Pontiella desulfatans: one gene and its partner. The protein of the gene in region 1 interacts with the protein of each later gene in a pairwise test. Links are inferred from orthologs where the notes say so. Each region holds a gene or a part of one and is shown on either strand. Other genes may lie near its edges.

The links.
Region 2: the proteins of aceE (region 1) and groL interact in binary tests that used the Escherichia coli proteins (3 or more experiments, as listed by UniProt). The link is inferred for Pontiella desulfatans from one-to-one orthologs.

The regions. Positions count from the first base shown.
Region 1 is NZ_CAAHFG010000001.1:1,958,993-1,964,043, forward strand. What follows is about bases 1,861-5,051. They hold aceE (pyruvate dehydrogenase (acetyl-transferring), homodimeric type), read right to left. Parts: upstream 4,713-5,051; coding sequence 2,061-4,712; downstream 1,861-2,060. Other genes in these bases: E9954_RS07200 (2-oxo acid dehydrogenase subunit E2), read right to left, coding at 1,861-2,056; nfo (deoxyribonuclease IV), read left to right, coding at 4,945-5,051. Outside these bases: E9954_RS07195 (3'-5' exonuclease), read right to left, coding at 177-770; more of E9954_RS07200, read right to left, coding at 809-1,860. UniProt on the Escherichia coli protein: Component of the pyruvate dehydrogenase (PDH) complex, that catalyzes the overall conversion of pyruvate to acetyl-CoA and CO(2).
Region 2 is NZ_CAAHFG010000002.1:1,207,215-1,211,041, reverse strand. What follows is about bases 931-3,827. They hold groL (chaperonin GroEL), read right to left. Parts: upstream 3,248-3,827; coding sequence 1,613-3,247; downstream 931-1,612. Other genes in these bases: dnaK (molecular chaperone DnaK), read right to left, coding at 3,797-3,827; groES (co-chaperone GroES), read right to left, coding at 3,377-3,664; E9954_RS20510 (DNA-directed RNA polymerase subunit omega), read right to left, coding at 1,133-1,387; smpB (SsrA-binding protein SmpB), read right to left, coding at 931-1,013. In the rest of the region: E9954_RS20520 (LacI family DNA-binding transcriptional regulator), read left to right, coding at 1-15; more of smpB, read right to left, coding at 519-930.

The DNA of each region.
Region 1 (5,051 bases):
TCCCGTTGGAAGGGAAACCGCTTTCCGGCGACGCGGGCGCACGCCCGGAAAGATCGGAACCGGGAAGCATTTCCCCTCGATCAGGGAGGCAGTCTGATAACACCCCGTAACTTTGTCAATGCATCATGTTCTTATATCAATTATGTTGTGTAGATTATAACCTTAGTCGCATTTTGCTACAGCGAAACCAACTCGCCAACGGTCACATCCCCCCACCCCGGTTGGGCGAGCAGGTGTTCCAGCAGCATGGCGGAGGCGACGGCATCGTAGAGCGCGTCGTGGGCCGACTTCCCGGGGCAGAGTTCATCCACGCGAGGTTTGAGATCGAGCATCACCATCAAATCCTCAAGCGCATAGGAAGCGCAGCCCGGCCACACCCTGCGGGCAATTCGGAGCGTATCGATCCAGATGCCGAACTGGTGCATCGGAGCCATGGCACGAAGAAACTTTTTTTCCGTCGCCACGTTGTGGGCGCAGAGAGGATGGTCCGTCAACCTTGATTTTATTTGCGGCCAAAGCCCCTTCGGAGACGGGGCCGCAGCAATTTCATCGCGTAGCACGGCATGGCGCCCCGGCGCGTGCGGATTAAACGGACGGTTGGCCTCCACCCGCAGCAGGCTTTCGAACATGGAGTCCGGATCAACCTTGCCGCCTTTCAGCGTCACCATGCCAATCTGCCACGGCTCGGTCGGGAAGCCCCGAACCGAACCGGTCGTTTCATAATCCAGCACCGTAATCTCGGCATTAAAAATGGCCATGGTTGAATCCATGGCCATTATCATCCACATCAGGATGTCTATTGCAATCCTTACCCTTCAAGAGCGAGGAGGAGCGGCTCTTCGAGGGCATCGACGATCCAGCGGATGAAGCGCGCGCCGTCGGCGCCATCGATGATGCGGTGGTCGTAGGAAAGCGACAGCGGCATCATGAGTTTGCCATCCTGTTCAACGGCACGCCCAACACCGAGGATCGCCACCTCCGGCGAATTGATGATGGGCGTGAAGAACGTTCCACCAATGCCGCCGAGATTGCTGATGGTGAAGGTTCCCCCCTGGAGATCATCCAGCCCGATCTTGCCTTCGCGCGCCTTGGCGGCGATGCCGCCGAGATCCTTGGCCAGCTCGATCATGTTTTTCTGGTCGGCGTCGCGGATGACCGGAACCATGAGACCTTTCTCGGTGTCGACGGCGATGCCGATGTTGTAGAAATCCTTATAGATGATTTCCGAAGCGTCGGGATCGATGCTGCAGTTAAAGTTCGGGAAGACCTTCAGCGCGGAGGCAACGACCTTCACGAGGATCGCGGTAACCGTCAGCTTGGCCCCTTCGGCCTCGGCCTTCTTGCCAAACTTTGCGCGCAGGTCGTTGAGGTGGGTAATGTCGGCCCAGTCCTGCTGGGTGACATGCGGGATGGTTGCCCAGCAATGCGCCATGTGGTTCATGGTGGCCTTGCGGATGGCCGACATCTTTTCAACACGCGTTGCGCCGTGGAAGCGCGGGCGGCCTCCCCCGCTTTCCAGCGTGGACTTGGCAAAGTTCTTCACATCCTCCAAACTGATGCGCATGGTGCTGCCGGAGGGCGACACCTCGTGGATATCCACCCCGAGCTCGCGCGCCAGACGGCGGACGTTGGGTGCGGCCGAGACCGGCTTGGAAGCCGAAGATGCCACAGGGGCCGCAGCAACCGGTGCAGGAGCCGGCGTGGGTGCGGGCACCGGGGCAGGTGCTGGGGCGGCAACCGGAGGCGCCTCCTCGGCAGCCTCCGACGCGGTATCCGGAACCGCAGCTTGAGCCACGGGTTCCGGGTTGGCGGCGGCGCCCTCGGAATCGATGGTGAAGGCGAGCTGGCCGACGCCGACGCTGTCGCCATTGGCGACGTGCACGGCAACGATGGCGCCGGTGGCAGGCGATGGGATTTCCATGCTGGCCTTGCCGGCCTCGATTTCGAGCAGCGACTGCCCTTCGGTTACCATGTCGCCAACCGCCACCAGGACGTTGACGACATCGCCGGACTCAATGTTTTCCCCGAGTTCGGGAAGTTTAAATTCAAGTGCCATGGTTTTATTCTCCTACCGGATTGGGTTTGGCGGAATCGATGCCCAGTTCCTTGCGGGCCTTCTCCAATTTCTTTTTGTCGAACTCACCCTTTGCGGCCAACGTGGACAGCACGGTGAAGGCGATTGCATGGGCATCCACTTCGAAATGCTTGCGCAGGGCGCGGCGTCCGTCGGAACGGCCGAAGCCATCGGTGCCCAGGGCGGTGATGCCACCCGGAACGGCCGCGGACAGCGACGTTGGCAAAAGCTTCATGTAGTCGGACGCGGCGATGACGGGGCCGGTTTCGCCTTCGAGGCATTCGGTGATGTAGGCCTTGGCCTCGTTGCCGTTGCGCACCTGCTCGCGCTCGGTGTCGAGCACGTCGTTGATCAGGTTCTTGTAGCTCGTGACCGACCAGACGTTGGTTTCGATGCCATACGTTTCCTTCAGCAGGGCCGCGGCCTTGACGGCCTCCGGCAGGATGGCGCCGGAACCGAGGATCTGCGCCTGCGCCTTGTCGGACGACTGGAACTTGTACATGCCCTTGAGGATGCCCTCCGCCACGCCTTCCGGCATCGGCGGTTGCTCATAGTTGTCGTTCATCAAGGTGATGTAGTAGAAGATTTGCTCGTCGTCGACATACATGCGGCGGATACCGTCCTTGATGATGATCGCCAGCTCGTAGGCATAGGCCGGATCGTAGGCGACGAGGTTCGGGATGGTGAGCGCGAGCACAAGGCCGTGGCCGTCCTGGTGCTGCAGGCCCTCGCCGGCGAGCGTGGTGCGGCCGGCGGTGGCGCCCATCAGGAAGCCCTTGCAGCGGGAGTCGCCGGCAAGCCATGCGGAATCGCCGATGCGCTGGAAGCCGAACATCGAATAGTAGGTGTAGAACGGAATCGTGTTGATGCCGTGGTTGGCGTAGGCGGTTCCGGCCGCCACGAACGAGGAAAAGGCACCGGCCTCGGTGATGCCCTCTTCGAGGATCTGGCCGTCCTTGGCTTCCTTGTAGTAGAGCAGGTTGTCGGCATCGACCGGTTCGTAGAGCTGGCCGGAGTGGGCATAGATGCCAACCTGGCGGAAGAGCGCATCCATGCCGAAGGTGCGGGCTTCGTCCGGTACGATCGGGACAATCAACTTGCCGATGCCGGGGTCGGACAGCAGCTTCGAAAGCACCCGCACAAAAACCATGGTGGTGGAAACCGGGCGTTCGGAACCGGCATCGAATTCCTGGAAGATTTTATCGGCCGGCATTTCGACCGGGGTGTATTCGGTGCGGCGCGTCGGGACATGCCCGCCGAGCGAGGCGCGGCGCTGGCGGAGGTATTGCATTTCCGGACTATTGTCCGCCGGGCGGTAGAACGGGACGCTATCGATCTCCTCGTCGGAAATCGGAATGCCGAAGCGGGTGCGGAATTCGCGCAGGGAAACCTCGCCCATCTTTTTCTGCGAGTGGGTAATGTTCTGCCCTTCGCCCGCCGTGCCCAGGCCATAGCCCTTGACCGTCTTGGCCAGGATGACGGTCGGCTGTCCTTTGGTTTCTAGCGCGGTCTTGTAGGCGGTGTAAACCTTGGCCGGATCGTGCCCGCCACGGCGCAGGCGCTTGATTTCGGAATCGGAAAGGTGTTCCACCAGTTTAAGCAGTTTCGGGTCGGTGCCGAAGAAGTGCTCGCGGACGTAGTCGGCGTCTTCCACAGTGTATTTCTGGTATTGCCCATCAACCACCTCGCCCATGCGCTTGGCCAGCAGGCCGTCGTGGTCTTTTTCGAGCAGCGGATCCCAGCTATCGCCCCAAACGACCTTGATCACGTTCCATCCGGCCCCGCGGAAGGCGGCTTCGAGTTCCTGGATGATCTTGCCGTTGCCGCTGACCGGGCCATCGAGGCGCTGCAGGTTGCAGTTGACGACAAAGGTGAGGTTATCGAGTTTTTCGCGGGCGGCGAGCTTGAGCGCGCCGAGGGATTCGGGTTCGTCGGTCTCGCCATCGCCCAGGAACGCCCAGACTCGCTGGTCGGTCGGTTTGCGCAGGCCGCGGTCTTCGAGATATTTGATGTAGCGCGCGTGGTAGATCGCCGTAATCGGGCCGAGCCCCATGGAAACCGTCGGGAATTGCCAGAAGTCGGGCATGAGCCACGGATGCGGATAGGAGGAGAGGCCGGGGGTGTCGTGCAGCTCGTGGCGGAAGTTCTTGAGATGGTCGTCGGTCAGGCGGCCCTCCAGATAGGCGCGCGCGTATACGCCCGGCGACGAGTGGCCCTGGAAATAGACGAGGTCGCCCGGGAAATCCTCGGTGCGCCCCCGGAAAAAGTGGTTGAAGCCCACCTCGTAGAGGGTGGCGATGGATTGGTAGGACGAGATGTGCCCGCCTATACCGTCTTCCTCGCGGTTGGCGCGCACCACCATGGCCATGGCGTTCCAGCGGATGAGCGACTTGATGCGGCGTTCCATTTCACGGTCGCCCGGATAGGCCGGTTGTTCGGCAAGCGGAATCGTGTTGATATAGGGGGTGTTGGCGGAAAACGGCAACCGAACGCCCTTGCGGTGCGCCTCGACTTGCAGGTCGTGCAAGATATCCTTGACGCGATCTGCCCCCTCGGTCTCCAAAAGCTCATCCAGCGCGTCGAGCCAGTCCTGCTTTTCGAAATCCACACTTTCCGTATTCGAATTGGTTGTTTCCATGTTTGGTTCCTTCGTTTTGAGTGCGGCCAATTTAAATAGGAGTGAACCAGTACACAATTAAAAAATGACAAAAACAACCCGTTGTCCCATCATATTTTCCATGTTTATCTCCCGGGATTGGCATTTCAGGGGGAACTTCGCGGAGGCCCGGAGCCGTTTCTTCCCCAAACGTGCTTTTTTCCAGGCACCGGATGTGGTTTAAAGGGCGGCTGTTGCGAGTCTGGAGAAAAAAATGAAATACATCGGAGCACACGTTAGTGCCAGCGGAGGGGTGGAAAACGCCCCCCTTAATGCCGCCGAAATCGGGGCCAATGCCTTTGCCCTGTTTACCAAGAACCA
Region 2 (3,827 bases), on another replicon or contig:
GTCAAACAGCTGTAACAAGGAACCTGCCACCCGACTTGCCCAACGGGGATCCCGGACGACCACGCCGTCCATCTCCGGATCGACTCGTTGGACGTGCTGTCCGGAGACTGCTCCCGCTCCGGTGGCAGCCGACGCAAGCCTTGCGCTACTTGAGCGAGGGAAGCCTTGCTTTCGAAAACCAACACGGGCACACCGGCGCCACGGAACCATCAGATAGGGAACGGCGCCCCATGGGGATGCAGTTACAGGAACCAAGACAAACATCATACTTGCATAAGTGTGAAAACCCGCTAGATCACAGCCAGCAAGGGCAGGTCTCAATATCACACTTATGCAAGTAAGATATTCACCCGCGGAAAAATGGTGGCATTCCTGCGACCGGGAACATGTAAAACCGGCGAGGGAGTTTCCAAAGCCCCCCTTTCATAGGGGAACTCCGACACAAACGCCCCGCTCGTCGGGAGGAGGCCCATCCCTTCAGGTTGCCAGCCCCCTGAAGGGGTGGCACCTGCTTTTCCCTACTGACTGTTGTGATTGCGCATGGCGCGCTGCGAGTCGCGATCGGATTCACGTTTTTTGAGCGTTTCCCGCTTATCGACCACATTCTTGCCCTTGGCCAGCCCAATCCGGATCTTGACCTTTCCGCGCACCAGGTAGACTTTCAACGGAACAATGGTCAGCCCCTTTTCGCGGATTTTTCCATATAGCCGTTCGATCTCCTTGCGATGAAGGAGCAGCTTGCGAGCGCGCGTCTGGTCATGATTGAAGATATTGCCGTGGTCGTAGGGCTGGATGGTGCAGCCCACCAGATAGGCTTCCATATGATCATCGACCTGGACGTAGCCCTCCTGGATGCTGACATGCCCCTGCTTGACCGATTTCACCTCGGTGCCGGACAGTACAATCCCCGCCTCGATCTTTTCCAGGATATGGAAATCGCGCAGCGCCTTGCGGTTGGTGGCCAGCACCCCTGCACCAGGATCGTTCTTTTTCTTTTTGTTTTTACCCGCCATAGAGAAACCAAATTCAAAATCCGAAGCACGGAATTCTAACCCAATTCAAAAACCACAAAAGCAAAAAGCCCAAAACAGGGATGCCTTGGGCTTTTGAGATTCGAATTTCGAGCTTCCCTCTAGAGGAGGATTGAAGCGTCGAAGTCGAGACCGGGAACTTCCGACTCTTCCTGGGTGAAGTTCATTTCCGCAGTCAGCAGACCGTTGGCAATCTCTTTCAGCACCAGATCGTGGTTATCCATTTCCGGATGGTCTTTCTTCACCATCGGGCGTGCACCGCTGTTCAGCTGGCGGGTACGGTAGGAAATCAGGTTGACCAACATCGGGGTATTCGGGATCTTTTCTTCGGCTGTGCTCAAGTATTCCATGTTCATATATAGTTTGCTCCGCGCAAGTGCTTTGCCTTATTCCGTTTAAACGGAATTCTAATAAATGTAAAAAAAATCGGCGCGTAGTATAGCACCCAACCCCTTGGCGTCAAACGCCATTTACAACAAAATCCGCTCCCCTGGAAGGGAGCGGATATGCACCTTGGAGTGCGCAGGCTCGACTGCGCTTTTAAAAGCGGCTGCGAGCCGCAGCACTCCAACGTTTTTTTCCTACATCATGCCGCCCATACCGCCCATGCCGCCCATGTCGGGCATTGCAGGGGCTGCCTTTTCCGGCAGGTCGGTGATCATCGCTTCGGTGGTCAGCAGCAGGCCGGAGATGGAGGCCGCGAACTGCAGGGCAGAACGCGTGACCATGGCCGGGTCGATGATGCCTGCGGCGATCATATCGACATATTCACCGGTCGCCACGTTGTAGCCCATGCTCTGCTTGCTCTTTTTGACTTCCTGCACCACGATGGCACCTTCTTCACCGGCATTGGCCACCAACTGGCGAAGCGGTGCTTCGATCGCCTTGCGAACAATGTCTGCACCGATCTTTTCATCGCCTTCAACGTCAATTTTGTCGATCGCTTTCTGAACACGGATCAGGGCAACGCCACCACCGGGAACAATGCCTTCGGCAACTGCGGCGCGGGTGGCGTGCAGTGCGTCTTCAACACGGGCTTTCTTTTCCTTCATTTCAGCTTCGGTAGCCGCGCCAACGTTGATGACCGCAACACCACCAGCCAACTTGGCCAGACGTTCCTGCAGTTTTTCGCGATCGTAGTCGGAGGAGGTTTCTTCGATCTGGCGACGGATCAGGTCGATGCGCGCCTTGATGGCGGCAACCTTTCCGCCACCTTCAACGATGGTCGTGTCATCCTTGCCCACGGTGATGCGCTTGGCGGAACCGAGGTCGTCGATGGATACGGTTTCGAGCTTGATACCGAGGTCTTCGGTGATGAACTTGCCGCCGGTCAGGACCGCGAGGTCTTCCATGATGGCCTTGCGACGGTCGCCGAAGCCGGGCGCCTTAACAGCGCAGACGTTCAGGGTGCCGCGCAGCTTGTTGACCACCAACGTAGCGAGTGCTTCGCCTTCGATGTCTTCGGCGATGATCATGAACGGCTTGCCGGTCTTTGCCACGTTCTGGAGCAACGGCAACATGTCCTGCAGGTTGGAAACCTTCTTTTCGAAGAGCAGGATGTAGGGATCTTCCATAACCGCTTCCATGGTATTGGCGTCGGTCACGAAATAGGGGGAAAGATAGCCCTTGTCGAACTGCATGCCTTCAACCACGTCGAGGCTGGTCTCGATGGACTTGGCTTCTTCAACCGTGATGGTGCCGTCCTTCCCGACCTTTTCCATGGCTTCGGCAATGATCTTACCGATGGTTTCGTCGCCGTTGGCCGAGATGGTGCCGACCTGGGCAACCTCTTCGCTGGTCTTGACCGTCTTGCTGAGCTTGCCGAGCTGGACAACCATGGCTTCGACGGCTTTGTCGATGCCGCGCTTGAGACTCATCGGGTTGGCGCCGGCGGTCACGTTCTTGAGGCCTTCGCGATAAATCGCTTCAGCCAGAACGGTTGCCGTGGTGGTGCCGTCGCCGGCGATGTCGGAAGTCTTGGAGGCCACTTCCTTAACCATCTGCGCGCCCATGTTTTCGAAGGGGTCTTCGAGTTCGATTTCCTTCGCAACGGAAACGCCGTCCTTGGTGACGGTCGGGGAACCGAATTTCTTATCGAGAATCACGTTGCGGCCTTTCGGGCCGAGGGTAACCTTCACTGCGTTGCTCAGCTTTTCAACACCGCGCAACAGCGCGTCGCGAGCTTCTACATCAAATACAATCTGTTTAGCCATAATCTTAATCTCCTTCGTCGATTAACAAATCCCAATCACTAAGCTCAAAATCCAAGACCCTTGTTTCCGAACATTGGAAATTGGCCTTTTGGATTTGTTTAGAATTTAGGTATTGGAAATTAGAATTTTGATTTATCCAATTACCGCGAGGATATCGTCTTCGCGCATGATCTGATATTCCTTGCCGTCAACCTTGACTTCGGTTCCTCCGTATTTCGGCATCAGCACGATATCGCCAACCTTGACATTGAAAGGGACTTTCTTGCCGTCCTTATCGATCTTGCCGGTGCCGACGGCAATCACTTTGCCTTCCTGCGGTTTTTCCTTGGCGCTGTCGGGAATGATGATACCGCCCTTAACAGCTTCTTCTTCTTTCACCGGCTCAACCAGTACGCGTTCACCCAATGGTTTAATCTTCATGGAACTATCTCTCCTTGTTAGGTTTTAGATTTTCAGCGGTCGCCCGCCACTAATAAATTGAACTTCGAACATCGAACTCCGAACTGCCAACCCTGAACACCTTAAGATGTTCAGAGTTCGAAGTTGAACGTTCTACTTCTTCTTCTCGTCTTCGTCGACCATT